Regions from separate parts of the Paenibacillus sp. NPDC058174 genome, predicted to be linked through region 1. Evidence: riboswitches for the same ligand, from Rfam matches in the RefSeq annotation. Region 1 holds a riboswitch; each other region holds the start of a gene.
The links. Region 1 has a riboswitch for ZMP and ZTP ahead of rpiB (ribose 5-phosphate isomerase B). Riboswitches for the same ligand answer to the same signal wherever they lie in the genome.
Positions count from the first base shown of each region.

Region 1 (6,970 bases):
GGCTGGCGGCCGACGTGCTGGTATCGAATCCGCCGTATATACCGGCGGATGATCTCCCGGGCTTGCAGCGCGAGGTGCGCGACTTTGAGCCGCACCTCGCGCTGGATGGCGGGGCGGACGGGCTGGACCCGTACCGCCGCATGGTAGAGCAGCTGCCGGCGCTGCGGCAGGTGCCGCGGATCGTCGGCTTCGAGCTTGGCATGGGCCAAGCCCGCGACGTTGCGGCGCTGCTGGAGCAGAACGGCGCCTGGGACGAGGTGCGGATCATTACCGACTATGCCGGCATTGAGCGGCATGTTCTGGCGATCCGCCATGCTAATTAACTCTAAGCGAGCGTGTATGACTGCAGGCTAACCTATATTTTTGCATCAAAATGCAAAAATACATTTTGTTTAGCTGAAATAGCTTCATTTACAGCATCAACCTGCAAAAGTGCATTTTGATCGGCCGAAATAGCATGAAATCGGCGATTTTGGGCGTATCAGCCTGCACTTTTACATTTTGATGCTGGTTTCTGAGCGATTTTGAGAAAACAAAATGCAGATTTGCATTTTGTTTGCCGTAAAGGCATTAGAGAGCACTGTTGCTGTCGCTGTATGAGAGCTTGAAATAGCAGAACTGAAACTTTCTACTAGCATGACAAAACCGGGTCCTTCGAGGGCTCGGTTTTTTTTATTCCCTCTAAATCTAGCAGGAGTAAATCTTTTTACGAGATAAGAGGTTTATAGATTGGGAATGCGGGACATACTGACGGATAGATACGTTCCGGAACGCAAGCTGAAGCACCGACGGGTGCACGAGAGGAGCTTGTGTGTATGTCCCGCCCTTATTCCCGTTTCTATTATAGAAGGTCGTATGGTTATATTGTATTTGCCCTTATTCTGTTAATTATGAGCTGGGAGCTTCAACAGACGGATGCTGCTGTAGCAAGTGGTTCTATTCCGCAGGAGTCGATTCGACTCCGTATTTTAGCCAATTCGGATACTCCCGCCGATCAGGCGGTTAAACGCGTCGTTCGCGACGCCGTTGTAGATGCTATGAACGGCTGGGTTACCGGCCCCCAAACGATTGAAGAAGCCCGCGAAACGCTGCAAAGCCATATGGGCGAAATCGAAGCGATCGTTGGCAAAGTGCTGCAAAGCCGGGGTTTTGACTACGATTATCACGCACAGCTTGGAATGGTTCCTTTTCCAACCAAAATGTATGGCAATGAAGTATACCCTGCCGGACAATATGAGGCTCTGCTGATTACGCTGGGCGAAGGTCAGGGACAAAACTGGTGGTGCGTGCTGTTCCCGCCGCTTTGTTTCATAGATGCTGCTACGGGCGAAGCTTCTGCTGCGAGCGCTGATGATGTGCAAGGGAAAGCCAAAGAGGCAACACCATCTAAATCGGAAAACAGTAAAGTAAGCAAGTCAGACGAGAAGGGTTCTGCCTCGGTGTCGAAGGACACTGCCGACCAAAAACAATCGGCAGGCGAAGCGCCGGAAGCAAAGTTCTTCCTCTGGGAAATGCTGCAGCAGCTGATGGGCTGGCTGAAAGGCTTGTTCTCTTAATGCAGCTGGCAATTTGCCTTGATTATTTGAAATTTTCCCACGCTTTATTAGACGGAATATCGCTTAATCCAAGGAAACTATCAGCGGGTGTAGAGAGTGGCGCCAGCGGCAGTGGTACGTTAATGAGAGTAACTTGGGCTGCTTTAGCATGGTTTAACGTAGGATAACTTGGGGCGGCGGTAAGAGTACGTTAATGTAGTATGATTCGCGGCTGTGGCAATGTGGGGTGGCACAAAAAAGGATAGCTTGCGTTTACAGCAGCGTGCTGTAACATACAGAGGTTCATTCGCGGTTATGGCAGCATGCTTTAACATACACAGGATAATATCGGCTGCTGATAGGGAGAGATTGCACTCTTCCTAAGCTGCAGCGAAGCTGATTCGCTAAATAGAGAAGCAAAGTTCGCTGTGGGCATCTCTTTTCAGGGATGAAATTTACGCAGCGAACTTTTTTTCGTTAACCGTGAACCTAAGTTCATGAGTAGCGAAAAGAGGTTCGCTATTGAAAAAAGTACGCTCTGCTTGCGAGCAAACAACGAAGTCAGCTTCGTTAATTAGCGAAGCGGCTTCGCTGGAGTGTAGTTAGCCAAGCTCAGCAATATAAGTCACGTAAAACTCTTCTCTTGCACGCTTATGGTATAATAGCGGCAAACAGACTATTAACAAGCAGGGATTGAACGATAAAGATGAAGAAGACTAAGGTATGGCAGCTGAAAGGCGAGACGTTGGCAGGACAGCTGACGGAGGCGGCTGAGCTGCTGAAGGCGGGAGAATTGATCGCTTTTCCGACGGAGACGGTATATGGACTTGGGGCAGATGCAAGGAATACACAAGCGGTAGAACAGATATTTGCCGCAAAAGGCAGACCTTCCGATAATCCGCTTATCGTTCATATCGCCAATATCGAACAGCTGAGTGAGTTGGTGCTGCCGTATCCGGAATTGGCAAGCCAGTTGATGGAACAGCTTTGGCCGGGGCCGCTCACAATTGTACTGCCGGTTAAACCTGATGCATTATCGCCGCTTGTTACAGCGGGATTAGCAACGGTTGGCATCCGCATGCCGGATCACGCTGCGGCACTGGAACTCATTGCACAAGCCAATTGTCCGGTTGCAGCTCCCAGCGCCAATCGTTCGGGGAGACCCAGCCCGACAACTGCTGCACATGTGCTGGAGGATCTAAACGGTGCCATCGCAGGCGTTGTAGATGGCGGAGCGACAGGCGTTGGGCTGGAGTCGACCGTTATCGAGCTTGCCGGCGACAATATGATTCGCATTCTGCGGCCAGGCGGCGTTACGCCGGAACAATTAAAGTTAGCTGTGCCTGAAGCGCTTATCGATACGCCGCCGGCTAAGTCCGAAACGGAGGAAGCGCCCCGCTCGCCCGGTATGAAGTATACACATTACGCCCCGGCAGGCGATATGGAGATCGTTCAGGGCGATGCGATTGAGACGGCTGCTTATATCCGGGAAGGTATAGCGGGTGCTAAACGCGACGGCCTGAAAACCGGGGTGCTCGTATTTGCGGAACGGGAAGGTGATTTCGACGCCGATGTCGTGCTCACTTACGGTGGCGGGAAGCATCAATTGGAGCATGCGGCACAACGGCTGTATGCAGCATTAAGACAGTTTGACGCCGAAGGGGTACAGCGCATCTGGGCGGAGGGCTGTGAAGAGCAGGGTATTGGCCTTGCCTTAATGAATAGGCTCGCCAAAGCAGCGGGTAATCAAGTAACCCGATTATAGTTTGGGATGCCCGACCGCTTTTACCAGTGGCTTCTGTATGCTTCTCCACTAAAACCGCTGCTATAAAGCAATTCCGGCACGACAAGAGATGCAGCCTCTGCTCTTTCTTTCTATCTCTTCCCATCATTTTTGCCTATTCATTCGTATGTTTGGCGTCTTGTCCGCATATGTTGGGTAATGAATGGATGCGGACAGGGGGAGAGACTGCGTGAATGAAGCCGTTTTGCACGCTGGACAGTTTGCGACACTGCTTATAATGGCGGTAGCACTGGGGATGGATGCTTTTTCATTGGGTATTGGAATCGGATTGAAAGGCATTCGATTACGCGATATATTGAAGCTAAGCAGCGTCATTGCTCTCTTTCATATTATTATGCCGCTCGGGGGCATGTTTGCCGGGCAATTCGTAAGCGGCTTGTTAGGCCATGTTGCGACTACGGCAGCGGGTATTTTGCTGGTTTTGCTAGGCGGGCATATGATTTATAGCTCGATTAAAGGCGAAGAGGTTAAATCGCTGGATTACCGTTCCGTCACGGGAACCTTTCTATTTGCGCTGAGCGTCAGCATCGATTCTTTTTCCGTTGGCGTGACCCTTGGGATGTTCCAGGCCGATCTGCTGCTCACGATTCTATTGTTCGGTTTTTTCGGCGGATTAATGTCAATAATGGGTCTGATGCTTGGACGGAGAGTGAGCCGCAATCTTGGCGGTTATGGCGAAGCATTTGGCGGAGCGATTTTATTTATTTTCGGAGTTATGTTTATTTTCTGACCATGTTCATGGTCTCTCGAATAGAAAGGGGACAGCAGCATGAAGCGCATCTTATTTGTATGTACGGGCAACACCTGCCGGTCACCGATGGCTGAGGCGATGCTGAAGGATATGGCAGAACGCCAAGGCGTTGCACTTGAGATCCGCTCTGCAGGCGTATCGACCATTGATGGTCTGGCTGTGTCGCGCTATGCTATTGAATCGCTACGGGAGAGGAATATCGAGCATCGCGGCGCATCACGCGCTTTGACTGGCGAGGCTGTAGAATGGGCGGATCTTATCTTAACGATGACCGCTGGCCATAAGAGAGGGCTGCTGCAAGGCTTCCCTGAGGCAGTAGACAAGACGCATACGTTGAAGGAGTACGCGCATCAAGATGATTTGGCGCTGGCAGATATCCAGGAGCTGGAGCGCCTCTATACGGAAATGCACATGAAGCTGGCTCTAGGCCAGCAGCTGAGCATCGAGGAGCGGTCGAGGCTGCTGGAGCTGGAGCGGCGCATTCCGGGTACGGATATCGCCGATCCGTTCGGCGGTACACTGGAGATGTACCGGAGCTGCGCGAACGAAATCGAAGAAGGACTGCGCAAGCTGCTCGGCAAGCTTCAATAATAGTGAAATTGGCAGAAGCTTCAACAACGTCTCTTCCTTTAATTCGGTTACGAATCAGCTCTTATTAACTGAAACAGGGAGCTTATTCATATGGTAAATTTCCGCACTGGAAAAGGATAAAGGATGATTGATTTTCGGATAGGAATCGGCTATGATGAGAATACAAAGACGGTTTCCGATGTAACTGGCGACGGAAGTGGGTAACCACGGTGGAGCATCGGAACATACGGCCGGTCGCCTGGGCAAAGAGCAGCATGCTGAAGAGCATGTCATGCTCTTTTTTCGTCTTTTTCGACGAATTTAGGTATAATAAATCGTGAGATTGAAGCGATAGTGTTATTTTTCGACTTCAAAGGTAAGCAGCTTGACCCTTTCATGATGAAGCTTATCTTTTCTAAGCAAAACGCCAAAGGTTTAAAGGAATGGCCGTTTTGCCCGGTAATCGACGCACATACCTTTAGGAGGAAACCCACTATGAAAATTGCAATCGGCGCGGACCACGGAGGCTACACCCTGAAAGACGTTATCGTCCCTTATCTGGAATCGCTGGGACATGAAATCGAGGATCTCGGCTGCGACTGCAGTCAATCGGTCGATTATCCCGACTATGCGCTTCCTGTTGCAGAACGCGTTGCGAGCGGCCAAGCCGACCGCGGCATCCTGATCTGCGGCACCGGCATCGGAATGTCGATCGCGGCGAATAAAGTCGCTGGCATCCGCTGTGCGCTTGTGCATGATTTGTTCTCTGCCCAAGCGACCCGAGAGCATAATGATACCAATGTGCTCGCGATGGGCGAGCGTGTCATCGGCCCTGGCGTAGCGCAGGAAATCGTCCGAATCTGGCTGGAAACGCCGTTCTCGGGCGGAGAGCGCCATGTCGGCCGTCTGGACAAAGTGAATCAAATCGAAGCCCAATATTCACGCTCCTAACCTATGCAAGAAGGAGACGATCGTCCATGAGCGGGAATGACAAAATAACGAACATTGCATCTGATGTTGAGCAGATCATCCGTGAATTGGCCGAGGCGGGAAGCCTTGCCGCAGGACAGCTGCTTGTCATCGGGACGAGTACGAGCGAGGTGCTGGGCCACCGCATTGGAACCTCCGGAACGGTGGAGACAGCTTCGCAAATTTTTACAGGCGTGGAGGCAGCCCGGCGCGACATCGGCTTCTACCCGGTCTTTCAATGCTGCGAGCATTTGAACCGTGCACTTGTAATTGAACGAGAGGCAGCGGAGAAGTACGGGCTGGAGGAAGTGGCGGCTGTTCCGGTTCCGAAAGCAGGCGGCTCGATGGCGGCCTACGCATACCGTCAGCTTAACGGGGCATGTCTCGTTGAGACGGTAGCCGCACACGCGGGGGTTGATATCGGTGATACGTTCATCGGCATGCATTTACGGCGGGTGGCGGTACCGGTTCGCCCTTCGATTAAGAGCATTGGATCTGCACATGTAACGATGGCTTATGCCCGTCCGAAGCTGATCGGCGGCGCACGCGCCGTTTACTCGGCAGAGCCCGAAGAAAGCGGCCTGGCGGTAGAGCAATCGCCGGGAACCTGCGACTAGCGGCATGAGCCGTTGTCTCTAATTTATATAAACCATTAATTAACTATAGGAGGCATTATTATGGAAAATCTACGTAAGCAAGATCCTGAAGTTTTGAAGGCAATGGGCCTTGAATTGCAGCGTCAACGCGACAACATCGAGCTGATCGCATCTGAGAACATCGTAAGCGAAGCGGTTCTGGAAGCACTGGGATCCGTATTGACGAACAAATATGCAGAAGGCTACCCGGGCAAACGTTTCTACGGCGGCTGCGAGCATGTTGACATCGTTGAAGATATCGCACGCGATCGCGCGAAAGAGATTTTCGGTGCAGAGCACGCCAACGTTCAGCCTCACTCTGGCGCACAAGCGAACATGGCGGTATATCTGGCTGTCCTCAAACCAGGCGACACGGTTCTCGGCATGAACCTGGCACACGGCGGCCACTTGACGCACGGCAGCCCGGTTAACGCTTCCGGTCTGCTGTACAACTTCGTCGCTTATGGCGTTGACGAAGATACGTTCACAATTAACTATGATGAAGTCCGCAAAGCGGCATTCAAGCACCGTCCTCGTCTCATCGTTGCCGGCGCAAGTGCTTACCCGCGTACAATTGATTTCGAAAAATTGGGCAAAATCGCAGAAGACGTAGGCGCTTTGTTCATGGTCGATATGGCCCACATCGCAGGTCTGGTTGCGGCTGGTCTGCATCCAAACCCGGTTCCATATGCGCATTTCGTAACGA
Region 1 is NZ_JBHVUY010000003.1:556,423-563,392, forward strand. Features, by position in the region: gene prmC (peptide chain release factor N(5)-glutamine methyltransferase) at 1-323, shown strand, start outside; gene spoIIR (stage II sporulation protein R) at 816-1,556, shown strand; gene ACFVVF_RS18575 (L-threonylcarbamoyladenylate synthase) at 2,242-3,300, shown strand; gene ACFVVF_RS18580 (manganese efflux pump MntP) at 3,482-4,069, shown strand; gene ACFVVF_RS18585 (low molecular weight protein arginine phosphatase) at 4,109-4,681, shown strand; ZMP/ZTP riboswitch at 4,852-4,932, shown strand; gene rpiB (ribose 5-phosphate isomerase B) at 5,156-5,611, shown strand; gene ACFVVF_RS18595 (TIGR01440 family protein) at 5,638-6,246, shown strand; gene ACFVVF_RS18600 (serine hydroxymethyltransferase) at 6,307-6,970, shown strand, end outside.

Region 2 (6,970 bases), on a different contig from region 1:
ATATGGGGAAAGAAGCGATTGATATCCTTATGGATAAAATGGTGGAGCAAGAGAAATTGGATCTGTATGAAAGCCTTGTCGTTTCGGTGCCGGAGGTAAAGCGCATTGACCGTATCCGTGCAAGGGAGCACGGCCACTACATCATTATCGACGTGCGTGTCGGCGTCCCTGCGGACTTGAATATTCAGGAGGGCCATGACGTCTCGAAAAAAATAAAAGCGACGATTATGGAGCAGCATGATGACGTCGAGGAAGTGCTTGTGCACTTAAATCCATGGTACGAAGATGAGGACGAGGAATTGTTGAAATAAAGGCAACGCTACTCACCTTTATATGATTTCGGGGTTCGCTTCTGCTGCCAGAAGTAGAGTATAGTAGAAGTGGTTGGAAATATATAATTTTCAGGAGGCTGCAGCCATGTCACAGGAAATTTGGATTAACCTGCCGGTCAAAGATGTTCAGAGGTCAACGGCCTTTTTCAATGAGATTGGATTTCATGCGGATAGCGTTGGCGGCGAGAGGGCCAAGCTTGCCATTGGCCAAACAACGATTCTGTTGTTCCCGGCTGCGGTATTTGAGAAATTTACAGGTGCAAAAACCGCAGATACTTCTCATAGCGCAGAGGTGATATTTTCCATTGGCGCCAACAGCAGAGAAGAAGTAGATGCCTTTATTCAAAAGGCAGAGGCTGCCGGAGGAAGCATCTTTGGCAGGCCGAGTGAAACGGACGGCTGGATGTACGGCGCAGCATTTGCCGACCTCGACGGTCACCGCTGGAACCTGTTGTACATGGATGAGAGCAAAATGCCGAAAGGCTAATAAGGCAACGCCGGTCACCTGCTTAAGGTTGCCGGCGTTTTTTTTACATATCGCCATTTGCAACGGTATATGAGCAAAAAAAGAACGGCTGAATGTTCAGCCGTTCCTTGCGCATTGATCATGGCAGGCGCAGCCTTATACCATGATTTTGCAAATATCGTTTGTGAATTCAACCGGATCTTGTACCGGCAGGCCTTCGATAAGAAGCGCTTGATTGTACAGCAGGCTCGTATACAGATCGACCTTCGTTTTATCCTGCTCATAAGCGGCTTTCAATGAAGCGTAAACCGGATGGTTGACGTTGATCTCAAGAACCTTCTCGGCTTTAATGTCTTGATTGTTCGGCATCGCCTTCAAAATTTTCTCCATCTCGATCGTCACTTCACCCTCAGTGGACAAGCAGACCGGGTGAGACTTCAAACGTTTCGAAGCTTTGACCTTCGTCACCTTGCCCGACAGCAGTCCAGCCATATGCGCGAACAGATCCTGGTTCTCGTTCTCCTCGGCATTGCTGTCCTTGTCGTCCGCATCTGGCTCGATGCCAAGATCGCCGCTGGATACCGATTTGAATTCCTTCTCCTTGTAGCTTGCGATCATTTTCACCGCAAACTCGTCGATATCGTCCGTGAAGTACAGAATTTCATAACCTTTGTCCGATACAATTTCCGTTTGCGGAAGCTTCTCGATGCGAGCGATGGATTCGCCTGCAGCGTAGTAAATGAACTTCTGGTCTTCCGGCATCCGGGAGATGTATTCGTCCAGCGTGACGAGCTTCTTCTCCTTCGAGGAGTAGAACAGCAGCAGATCCTGCAGCGTATCTTTGTTTGCGCCGTAATCGCTGTATACGCCGTATTTCAGCTGGCGGCCGAACGACTCGTAGAACTTCTCGTATTTGTCCCGCTCGTCCTTGAGCAAGCTTTGCAGTTGGCCTTTAATTTTGTTTTTAATGTTTTTCGCGATCAGCTGAAGCTGGCGGTCATGCTGCAGCAGCTCACGGGAAATGTTGAGCGACAGGTTTTCCGAGTCGACCATCCCTTTGACGAAGCCGAAGTAATCCGGGAGCAGGTCTGAGCATTTGTCCATAATGAGGACGCCGTTCGAATACAGCTCCAGGCCTTTCTCGTATTCTTTCGTATAGTAGTCAAACGGAGTGCTTTCTGGAATGTACAAAATCGCATTGTAGACGACTGCGCCGTCTGCACTGATATGGATATGCTTAATTGGCTTGTCGAAGCCGTAGCGCTTCTCGAAGTAGAAGTTGTCATAATCCTCCGGCCTCAGCTCGGATTTGTTTTTGCGCCAGATCGGAACCATGCTGTTGACCGTCTGTTCTTCGGTAAAGCTCTCGAATTCGTTCTCTTCGCCTTCCTTCGGACGGGAGCTAGTGATGTCCATCTTGATCGGGTAGCGGATGAAGTCCGAATATTTCTTAATAATCGATTTCAGGCGGTACTCGTCCAAATACTCATCGTATTGGTCGTCTTCGGTGTTTTCTTTAATTTTCAGCGTAATGTCGGTACCGATAGCTGCTTTCTCGGCAGGTACGATCGTGTAGCCGTCTGCACCAGTGGACTCCCATTTGAAGGCTTGCTCGCTGCCGAGCGCCTTGCTGACAACCGTCACTTCATCAGCAATCATAAAGGCGGAGTAGAAGCCTACGCCAAACTGGCCGATAATGTTATGGCCGTCCTTCGCTTCGTTCTCCTTCTTGAATGCGAGAGAGCCGCTTTTTGCGATAATGCCGAGGTTGTTCTCCAGATCCTCTTCGGTCATACCGATACCTGTATCGGAAATCGTCAGTGTCCGGTTCGCTTTGTCAGCTGTAATTTTCACAAAATAGCTGTCACGGTCGAAGTTCAGCTGATCGTCAGTGAGCGCTTTATAGTATATTTTATCGATGGCGTCGCTTGCGTTGGAAATGAGTTCGCGCAGAAAAATTTCCTTTTGCGTATAAATGGAGTTGATCATCATCTCGAGCAGTCGTTTGGACTCGGCTTGAAACTGTTTCTTTGACATGAAGGAGCTCCTTTCGATTTGGGGAAGCTTTCGATTTAGTTTAGCACTCATAGCGTTCGAGTGCTAATTCTTTCTTTTATATACCATATCCCAATTTGCACTGTCAATGTTGGGGCTGTGTTCGGGCGTGGAGGAAGGGGCTGCTGGAAGCACTTAGGGAGCTCAAAATGCAAAAGTGCATGCTGTTATGGGGAAAAAGGCTGCATTTGCGCTTCAAAATGTAAAAGTACATTTTGATTTGCTCGATTGGGTTGATTTGAGCGATTATGCGGCACCTAGCCTGCACTTTTACATTTTGAAGTCGTTTTTTGACTAAATAGTGGAAAATGAAATGTGCTTTTGCATTTTGTTGGCGGTAGGGAGGCTTAAGGTGCTGCTAACTAGACCTTTATTTGATCGGATTCTTCGAAATTGCATACTTCATAGATCAGCTTTTTAAAAGAGTTCGATAGGCTGACCGATAGATGGGCGAACAACCCATGGAACGTCTTCCGTCCGCCGAAGCTCCTTGCTCAGACTGAACAAAGCAGGCTGCTAATGACACGTCTTGCGCGCACAGCAGTGGTCGTCACCGCCGCCAGTGGCATATTTTCTGCATCTATCGATGGTTGTCACTGCGCTATTGCCGCGTCTTGCATGCACAACAACTAACTGCCCGCAATGCGCATCCGAACGATCTTTATTGTTTGTGCGTGGAGCGTACCGATCTCCTCCATGAGCCGGTTTGCTTTATCGCTGTATTGGCGGTTCAGCTCGGCATCCTTTAAGCTGTTCAGATTGATTTGAACGGTCAGCAAGGCGGATTCGGCTGCCGCTTTCATCATGATGGCTCCGATGCCCAGGTCGGAGATGACATTTTTGTTGGCGGCATCAGCGATACTGTTGGTACTTTCGAGGCCGTTTTTGCATGCCTTCATCAATTCCAGAGGCACATCAATTGCTTTGATGGCGGCTAGCTGGATAGCCTGCTTGCGCAGCGTTTTCTCCTCCTCCGTCCCGGCGGGCAGTTTAATCGCGTGCATATACGTATCGAAGGAAGCGATGTCGGCGGCGAGCAGCGCCTCGCATTGCCCGATGAAATGCTGCATTTTCGCCAATGTCTCGGTTACTAGCGGCTGGATGCTGGCATACTTCTCGCCTTGCGTCAGATTGCACGTCATGGAGGTCATGGCGGCGCCAAGCGCTGCGGCGAGGGCGGCTACGCTGCCTCCGCCTGGCGTAGGGCTGGCGCTGGACGATTGCTGAACAAAGTCACGGATGGAATGCTCCCAGTTTATTTGAGTCATTGCGGTTGAACCTCCCTTTGTTGCGCAGCGAGTGCTTTCATGAGATTTTCGAACAGAACGGCAGTTGTCAGCGTACCGACGCCTCCGGGCACAGGAGAAACAGCGGCCGCAATATCTCCGATATCGCTTGCTGCGTCACCGGTGATTTTACCGTCTGCCCGTTCATTTATTCCCGCATCGATGACGGCCAAACCCTCATGCACCATCTCTTTGCTAACGATGTTTGGCCGGCCGACGGCGACGAACGCAATCTCGGCATGCTGCAGATGCGAGGCGATGTCCGGTGTGCGGGAGTGGCAGACGGTCACAGTAGCCTGTTCCCGCTGCAGCATATGGAACAACGGCAGGCCAACTGTCTGGCCTCTGCCGACAAGCGTTACATTTTTCCCCGATAGGGAGTAGCCGTAATGCTTGAGCAGCCGGATGCAGGCTTGCGGCGTAGCGGGATATAAGCCATCCTCACCTGTGACTACGGCAAGCTTATTGGCTGGCGTTACGCCATCGATGTCTTTTGCGGGGGAGATTGCATTCTCGACAGTACGGGCTGATATCCCCTTGGGCAAAGGAAGCTCCAGCATAATGCCGTGAACGTTGGCGTCTGCATTGAGCAGGCTGATTTGTTCCAGCAGTACTTTTTCGCTTGCACCGGCAGGGAAGGCGTGGAGCTGGAATGCAATGCCGAGACGGTCGGCAAGCTTGCGTTTGGCCTCCGCGTAGTAGGCGGAAGCGGGATCGCCCTCCACCAGCAGCGTTGCGATGCAGGGGGGAATTCCTCGTTGCTTCCATCCTTCCACTTGTGCAGTGATTCCGGCGTAGACGAGCTCCGCCGCTTCCTTCGCTTTCATTATTAAGGCCATTGTTTGTTCCTCCTTGTGTGGGATAAAATGCAAAAAAAGTATCCGCGGAGCGCTCGTCAAAAACGAGCACCCGCAAATACTTTCCCCCAGGCGAACGGCACGGTGCAGCCGCATGCTTCCTCGTGGTTCATTCCACTCGATTCTCGCCAGTCGCATGCGGTGATATTGGATTTATTTTACCAAATGGATACCGGAAAAGGAAGCTATGGAGTCAAGGATTCTGCCGGAATCATTGCTATTGTTCGCCACCTATTGGTACAATACTCCTTAGTAGATTGCGATAGACGAGGAGCTGTAACGATTGACCAAAGGAAAAAAGAAAAGCGGCATCGGGCAAGGAACGGGTAAAAAAGGCTGGAGCCGTTGGGATAAAGCAGCAAAAGCGAAAAGCGCGAAGCGCGTGTTCAGCAAAAATGCCAAGCCTGGCGCAGCCGGCAAGAAGGCGGATGAAGGCGGCGAAGGCGCTCCTGCAAGCGCCAAGAAGGATTCGAACTAAACAAGCGAAGGGCTGTTCCCGGCAAGCTGAGGGGATGGCCTTTTTTTACGCAGATAGATAGGGCTGTCAGGGGGAGGCTGCAATGAAACGCGCATTTATATTTCAAAGCGGGCGGTCGAATAAATTTTGGCGCATTTCGTGCAACGGCCCGGTGTATACCGTTCATTTTGGACGGATCAACACGAACGGCAGAATGCTGGATAAGAGGTTCAGGAGCGAGGAGGAATGCTTGCGCCAAGCGGAACGGATCATTGCGCAAAAGCTGAAAAAAGGCTACTGGGCAGACCCGTCATTTGATCGCTGCGGGTATTACTATGACGATCCTATTGAAGGGCTGCAGGCCCGAACCTCGCACCCTCGTTTTAGAGAACATTTCACTCAGTCAGTTTATTATATGGCGGACGACGAGACCGCTCCGTTTGGCACGAAGGAAAGTCTGGCAGCGCTTCGGGCATTGGAGACGTTTGTTCAGCAGCAAGAGGGCGGGGCGGGGGGAGATAACGCAGATATGACGGCGATATTTCCGCATTTGCTGATCGAGAGGGACTGGGACATGCTGTATGTCCCGGCGCATCGAAGCGATGAAGCTTTTGTGAAAAAGCTGCTGGAGGGACCAAAGCTGGACCGGATGAGCAACGCGGAGCTTCTGCTGCTGAACGATCGCGTAATCGTAGCTTCGGCGCTGGGCGGGATTAAGATTATGGGCGAGCTGAGCCATGCCCTGAGAACGGAGGCGCTCCGGTCGCTGGAACGTATGAACGTGTTGATGCGGCTGACTGGGGGCACGGAAAAAGGAAGGCAGATTCGAGGGCGGATAGCCGAGGACTTGGTTAGTTTTTAAGTTTTTGAGACGGATGAACTTTAGAGAAAAGTGGATGATGGCTGCAGCTGTTTTTCACGGTGCAGTAAGTTTGGAAGGAGCAGCACGGATGCTCAACCTACTGCTAATGCCACGGCTTCTCTTGTTCGGATTCTTTTAAACTAACTTCGCTATTTAACTGAACTTTTTTCTTTAATTACTGGCCGGAATCGAGCAAAATGCAGGTTTCTGCGGTTTTAAGTGAACTTTTTTCTCTATATGGAAATCAAATTCCGCTGCAGTGAACTTTTCGACGTTAACGGCTCGTTATCGTGTAATTGAGCGGGAATTAAGGTAGATTGATTACGTAATAAAGAAAAAATTTACCGAACCGATTTGGCAGCTAGCAGCGATGAGGGCTTGGGAACTAACTTCGCTATTAACTGAACTTTTTTCTTTAATTACTGGCCGGAATCGAGCAAAATGCAGGTTTTTACGGTTTTAAGTGAACTTTCTTCCCTATACGGAAATCAAATTCCGCTATAGTGAACTTTTCGACGTTAATGGCTCATTATCCATTAATTGGATGGGTAATAAGGTAGATTGACTACGTAATAAATAAAAAAATTACCAGAATAAAGAAAAAAGCTATCAAACCCGATTCGGCAGCTTGCTGCTCAGCAGCTCCTGATCTGAA
Region 2 is NZ_JBHVUY010000005.1:280,494-287,463, forward strand. Features, by position in the region: gene ACFVVF_RS23145 (cation diffusion facilitator family transporter) at 1-311, shown strand, start outside; gene ACFVVF_RS23150 (VOC family protein) at 418-819, shown strand; gene htpG (molecular chaperone HtpG) at 955-2,835, opposite strand; gene ACFVVF_RS23160 (cyclodeaminase/cyclohydrolase family protein) at 3,483-4,121, opposite strand; gene ACFVVF_RS23165 (bifunctional 5,10-methylenetetrahydrofolate dehydrogenase/5,10-methenyltetrahydrofolate cyclohydrolase) at 4,118-4,978, opposite strand; ZMP/ZTP riboswitch at 5,056-5,142, opposite strand; gene ACFVVF_RS23170 (DUF3934 family protein) at 5,280-5,474, shown strand; gene ACFVVF_RS23175 (WGR domain-containing protein) at 5,557-6,315, shown strand.
Region 2: it holds a riboswitch for ZMP and ZTP, as region 1 does, so the genes downstream of both, ACFVVF_RS23165 (bifunctional 5,10-methylenetetrahydrofolate dehydrogenase/5,10-methenyltetrahydrofolate cyclohydrolase) here and rpiB (ribose 5-phosphate isomerase B) in region 1, are expected to answer to the same signal.

Region 3 (6,970 bases), on a different contig from region 1:
CGACTTTTATACGATAGGCATAGTAGGGCTCGAGCAAAATATTATCCCCCTTCTCCAGCCCTTGTCTAAGCGCTCTTAGCGTTGCCTCGCGGAAATCGCCCCCTGAAGTATGCTTGTTATGCGCACGGCCGGAGAGCAAAGTAACGACAACATCGGTAAGCGGCGATCCTGTCAGCAGCCCGCGATGCTCCTTTTCCGTTACATGCTGGCCGATCAGGTTCTGATAACCGATGCTCAGATCTTCGACATGGCATTCATTCCTGAATTCTACTCCGCTATCCCGCTCCCCCGCCTCTATCCGCAAATGAACCTCCGCATAATGCCCAAGCGGCTCGAAGTGGCCGGCGCCTATCGTCGTTCCGCCAACGGTTTCCTTATACAAAATTTCAGGTTCGCCGAAGGCTACGGCAAGCTGGAACCGCTCCTTCACAACATGCTCCAGCACCTCCAGCTGAATAACACCCATCACATGAACATGAAGCTCCTGAAGCGGCTCGTCCCATCTGACGCCAAGCGAAGGATCCTCCTCGTCCAGCAGCTTAAAGCATCGCAGCACTTCCTTGAGCGGAATCGAAGCAGCGAAAAGCACCTTGGACTGAAGCGCGGGTACAAGCTCGTAATGGGACCGTTCCATCCCCTCCCCCACAACGTCTCCAGCAGCTAGTGAAGTTATCCCCGTCACGGCAAATAATTGCCCGGCAGCTGCCTCATTAACAAGTGCAGACTTGCTGCCGTTAAAAGTCCGGATCGCTGTTATTTTCTCCTGTCTGACCTCTCCATTTCGATCGATGTAACGAATATCCTCCCGTACCGACACCTTGCCATGGAGCGCCTTCATATAGGTTAAACGCGTACCCTGCTGATCATGTCCAATCTTATATACTCTGGCGGCGAGTGGAGCCGAATCGTCATAATCCGTTTCAGCCAGCAGCTCCAAATTGCTCAGAAAATCGGCAATGCCGATATCCATTAACGCCGATCCCCGCATCACGGGGAAAAGGAGTCTTTGCTTCATCAATTGACGAAGCGAGGCCATCACTTTAGCTGGCTCCACGTTTCCTTCCAGATAAGCCTCGAGCAGCTCATCATCCCGCTCTGCCGCAAATGAAATAAGCGAATCCTGAACGTTTTCCGACAAGCTGCCGCTCATCTCCACGGCATCCTTCGTCAGTTGTTCTCGAATTTGTTCCAGAACGGCATCCCCGTCAGCTCCGCTTCGATCGATTTTGTTAATGAAGAAAAATACCGGAATGCGATGGCTTTGCAGCAGCTGCCACACCGTCTCGGTATGTCCCTCGATCCCTTCGGCTGCACTGACAATAATGACTGCATAATCCATTACTTGAAGCGCCCGCTCCATCTCGGCAGAAAAATCGGCATGGCCAGGGGTATCAATTAAATAATAATCCGTATTGCCGCGGCTCATCACCGCCTGGTCGGCAAATATCGTAATGCCGCGGGCTTTCTCCAACTCGTGGCTATCGAGAAAGGCGTCCTGGTGATCGACACGCCCTCGGCTTCGAATACTGTTTGTATGATAGAGCAGCTGCTCTGCAAAAGTTGTTTTCCCCGCATCGACATGTGCCAGCAATCCAATCGTTACGTTGCGCTTTGCGTTCATGCAGTACCCGCCTTAATGAGCGGAACGAATACAGCCGATACTTGCTCGGCAAGCTGTTTCGGCGCGAGCTCCATCTGGAAGCCGATCTTTCCGGCGCTCACTAACATATGGGCTAATGATTCTGCTCCACTATCAATAAAGGTAGGATAAAGCTTTTTCATTCCGATTGGCGAGCATCCCCCGCGTACATAACCGGTCCACTTTAGCAGATCCTTTACCGGAAGCATCTCAATTTTTTTCACCCCAGCCGCTTTAGCCGCCAGCTTCAGATCCAGCTCCTCTGCGACAGGAATGACAAACACGAAGAGGCTCGGCCCTTGATGGGCAACTAACGTTTTAAATACAATCTCCGGCGGTTTTCCGATTTTTTCGGCGACAGCTGCGCCATGTATTTGTCCATCTTCATTGTCATAGGTCATGATGCTGTACGGCACTTTGGACTTGTCGAGCATCCGCATCGCATTTGTTTTCGTCTCGGCCATTGCTGCTTCCCCATTCTAATCGTAATCATCTTGAGCTGTATCTATTTTAACAGGAGCAAGCCATATTCTCTATCTGCCATTACCCGTTGCCTTTTTATGTAACTTTTGATATAAAATGATTAAGCAACACCTGGGTGTGACTGGCGTAAACGTGGATAACCACGGGGAAGCACACAGGCCATACAGCCGTACGCCTGGGCAAAAGGTATTTGGTCGATTGCGGCCAAATGCTTTTTTTTCATTCCAAAGGAGAGATGTTGAATGGATCAGGTATGCCTCGCAAGAAAAGTAGCGATTGTCGTATTCAACCAGATTGAAGCGCTTGATTTTACAGGCCCCTTTGAAGTGTTTCTGACAAGCAGCGGCGGCGGAAAAGACTTTCAAATCTATACGGTCGCACCGGATGAAGGCCCCGTAACTGTATTAGGCGGGTTAAGCATAAACCCTGCTTACACCATTCACAATTGTCCGCCTCCCGATCTGATTATCGTCCCTGGCGGTCCGGGCGCTAGAACGGAAATGAACAATTCAGCGCTGACTGATTGGATCGCCCAAACTGCAGCGACCGCGGAGCTTGTCCTATCTGTATGTACGGGTGCACTTATTCTTGCAAAAACAGGCCTGCTCGAAGACCTGAACATCACAACACATCATCGGGCTCTCGAAGAATTGAAAGCTGCAGCTCCGGCATCGGCAGTTATTATAGCGGATAAGCGTTACGTCGATAACGGCAAAATCATTCTATCAGCGGGAGTGTCCGCAGGAATCGATATGTCGTTGTACGTTGTAGGGCGATTATTGGGAGCGGACAGAGCGCAGTTAACGGCAACGCTTATGGAGTACAATTATAATTCGATTTAAGACTTCGGCTCGGCAAGGCAAAGCAAGGCAAGGGCTCGCTGCGCGTTTCGGTTCATGCTGCCGTTCTTGATTCCAGCCTTTTTGTCGCTCCGCGACTCCAATGATGGATAGAATCTTCAAAAAGTCAGCATGAACTCGAACCGCTCCGCTCGCCCCCCACCTTCAAAGACCAAAAACGCATAAAGAACAGCTGAATCTGAATCAGATTTAGCTGTTCTTTTTTGAGAAAGACAATTACGCACTCAGTTTCGCTATAGCGGATATCATTTTCTCAATAGAGAAACTTTTACCCTTATCCATCAAAATAACGGCATTTTACGCTTGATTTGTATGTATGAAGGAAATTTCCGGCATTAAATAGCGAAGCTGGTTCGCTAACACGCTATCATTTGCTTTCGCAAACCATTCATCCTCGGCTATCTAGACACCAGTCTACGGATGTTGTTTCATCCCAAAGTTCACAATTTCGAAAAACTTGCCCATTGTGCATGTTTGCATTTTGGGCAATCATAATAATATACGAATTCAATAAGGAGGTATAGTCATTTGATTGCTAAACAAACCTTGCGTGACAAGAAAAAAGAAGCCACGGCCTCTGCCTTAGCCGAAGCTGCCTTCGAGCTCGCGCTTGAAAAAGGTTTGGATGGCTTCGTTGTCGACGATGTCGTGCAGCAGGCCGGTTATTCTCGACGGACGTTCGCCAACTACTTTTCCTGTAAAGAAGAAGCGGTTGCTGCCGTTGCAGTCCCTTATACGAGTGTAGACGAATATGACAAATTAATTAAAAGCATGCCGCAAGATGCAACACCGCTTGATCTGCTGTACAGCTTAATGAAGATGCAGTTCACCGCGGAGTTTCTGCTTAAATTGCGTCAGTTCGTCTCACTGTCGAAGCAGCATCCGACGCTTGAACCTTACATTCTGGGAGTATTCCGACGCTTGCAAATATCCGCGCAAGAAGCACTTGAGCCTTTCACTCGAGGACGCTATAAGGCCGGATATACTCATCTGCTAGCTGGAGCGGTTTACGGCGCGTTTGTGCCCATCCTCGATGGCAGTCTGAATGTGCTGCTCCCCGGAGAGAACGAAGCTGAACCAACCGATGCGATTCCATTCGAGCAATACTTGAACGCGATGTTCGAATATTTACGCAACGGGTTTTAACATCATTCATATGCCCTGCCAGTCAGCATGATACAAAGGAGAGAACACATTACATGTCAACATTTTTGTACAAGTTGGGAAAATCCGCATACGCCAAGCCATGGCAATTTCTTATCGCATGGGTCGTCATTCTAGGAATTGTAGGTACCCTGATTGGAGTCAACGGCATACATTCCAGCTCTGAAATGAAAATTGCCGGCACAGAATCGCAAAAGGTGCTAGATCAGCTAACGAAAGAGCTTCCAGAGGCTTCGGGCGGACAAGCCAGTATTGCATTTACTGTTCCTAAAGGAGAACGTCTGGATACACCGGAACGATTAGCATTAATCCAAAAAGCAATTGAAGACGTTTATAATGTAGAATATGTCATTAATCCTGCCAAATTAGCAGCGGAAGCTGGTCTTGCAGCAGGTTCTGATCCTAGCCAGATGGGCGCCTCGGCCCCGCAAACGGCTCAAGGTGCAGACACGAATCAGGCAACCCCGGCTGAGATGCCTCCTTATGGCCCATTGATGGTAAATGGCATGCCTGTACCAGGCGTCTTGCTCTCATCGGACGGCAGTCTCGCCCTGTTCCAGTTCCAATTTACCGTTCAACAGGCATCGCTGCCCAAATCCGTTCCGGACGCCGTAATCGACGCTGCGATGGCAGCCGAACAGAACAATTCGGGCATTACTGCAATACCTAGTGATTCGCTGAAAAGCACACCTGCCATCGGCTCCACAGAAGTAATCGGGCTTCTCGTCGCAGCCGTTGTACTCATTATTACACTTGGCTCTGTCGTTGCAGCAGGCCTGCCGCTGCTTACCGCTATTTTTGGCGTGGCGATCAGCATCGGAGGCGCGTTTGCTTTCTCGAAATTCATTGCGATCAATGACATTACGCCGATCTTGGCTGTCATGATTGGACTAGCTGTCGGCATCGACTATTCGCTCTTTATCGTCAATCGTCAGCGCCGCATGATTTTGGATCAGGGATTAAGCGCGCGCGAAGCAGCCGGCCGAGCTGTAGGCACAGCTGGCAGCGCGGTATTTTTCGCCGGATTAACGGTTATTATTGCGTTGTTCGGCATGCTTGTCATTGGTATTGAGTTCTTGTCTACGATGGCAATAGTCGCAGGTGTGACGGTGTTCGTCACTGTATTGCTGGCGCTGACTCTTCTGCCCGCCCTGCTCGGCTTCGTTGGCGAACGCATCTGCTCTCCTAAAGCCCGAACGAAAGCAAACAGCTCTGACCGCAAAACAAAGCAAGGCTTTTCAATTCGCTGGGCTAAAGGCACTGTGAAATTCCGCTGGTTCATCATTATCGGAGTGATTGCCGTTCTCGGCACGGCAGCCATTCCAGTGGCGAAAATGGAGCTCGGCATTCCTTCCGGCGCTTCAGCTAACTTGGATACGACGGCTAGACAAAGCTATGACGCGATCTCCAAAGGCTTCGGCGAAGGCTTTAACGGCCCTCTGCTTCTAGTGGGCGAACCGAAAAACGGTTCCGACAAGTTCACGCCTGAGAAACTCGGCAGCCTCGTTCAAGAGCTGCAAAAGCATGAGAATGTCTCGCTCGTTTCCTTGATAGGCGTAAATAAAACCGGTGATATGGCCATTATTAGCCTGATCCCAAAAACAGGACCAACTGACCTTGCAACGAAGGATCTCGTTAACGATCTTCGTGCTTCCGATTCAAGCATTGCACAAAATTTGGATATGAAGCTTGGCGTGACCGGTTTCACCGCGATTAACATTGATATGTCGTCTAAGCTGGCAGAGGCTTTCCCTCTGTATGTCGGCATCATCGTTATTCTATCCGTTATTATTCTGCTGCTCGTCTTCCGGTCGATCATCGTCCCTATTAAAGCGACGGTTGGATTCATTCTCAGCATACTGGCAACGTTTGGCCTGACTACGGCTGTCTACCAGTGGGGATGGATGCATTCCCTGTTCGGCTTTGACACCGGCGGCCCGCTGCTCAGCTTTATGCCTATCCTTGTTACGGGTATTCTTTATGGCCTGGCGATGGATTATCAGGTATTCCTTGTCAGCTCGATGCGCGAGTCTTATGTGCATGGCCATCGAGGAACAGAAAGCGTCGTTCACGGCTATGACTTGGCAAGCCGCATCGTTCTAGCTGCCGCTGTCATCATGGTATCCGTCTTTGCCGGCTTCATCTTCGCACCGGATGCGATGATCAAGCAAATCGGCTTCGCGCTCGCCGCTGGTATTCTTATCGATGCCTTCATCGTTCGTATGACATTGGTTCCAGCTGTCATGGCGGTCTTCGGAGATAAAGCGTGGTGGCTGCCAAAATGGCTCGACCGTTTGCTCCCGAATCTGGATGTTGAGGGCGACAAGCTGATCAGCGCGCTTAATGCTCAAGACAGCAGCAGCGGTATGAAGAAAAAGGCGAATAAGCCTGCTTAATCATCGGCTTTTCATGAAAGTTTATTCAGATTCTACAGTCTGGTTTGGATTTGTTAATCGGACACTCGATATGTGCTGTCGAACATGCTACAATAGGCGTGCCAGTCCAATTAACCACAGGGAGTGAATGGAATGTCAGTTGACGTTTATCTGAATTTCAACGGTAATACCCGTGAAGCGGTCGAGTTTTATGCAGAGGTGTTCGGGACGGAACCCCCTTCGATCATGACTTTCGGAGAAACGCCTCCAGATCCGAATTATCCGCTTCCAGAAGAAGCAAAAAACCTGGTGATGCACACACGGTTGAACATTCTAGGCAGCAATGTCATGTTCTCTGATGTATTCCCGGGTATGCCCTATACGGCTGGCACCAACATCAGCTTGTCTATCGTCGACAAAGATATCGAGCTGCTGAAGTCTGTGTTCCA
Region 3 is NZ_JBHVUY010000001.1:1,195,345-1,202,314, forward strand. Features, by position in the region: gene ACFVVF_RS05320 (GTP-binding protein) at 1-1,621, opposite strand, end outside; gene ybaK (Cys-tRNA(Pro) deacylase) at 1,618-2,103, opposite strand; ZMP/ZTP riboswitch at 2,230-2,310, shown strand; gene ACFVVF_RS05330 (DJ-1/PfpI family protein) at 2,365-2,964, shown strand; gene ACFVVF_RS05335 (TetR/AcrR family transcriptional regulator) at 3,511-4,128, shown strand; gene ACFVVF_RS05340 (MMPL family transporter) at 4,203-6,542, shown strand; gene ACFVVF_RS05345 (VOC family protein) at 6,675-6,970, shown strand, end outside.
Region 3: it holds a riboswitch for ZMP and ZTP, as region 1 does, so the genes downstream of both, ACFVVF_RS05330 (DJ-1/PfpI family protein) here and rpiB (ribose 5-phosphate isomerase B) in region 1, are expected to answer to the same signal.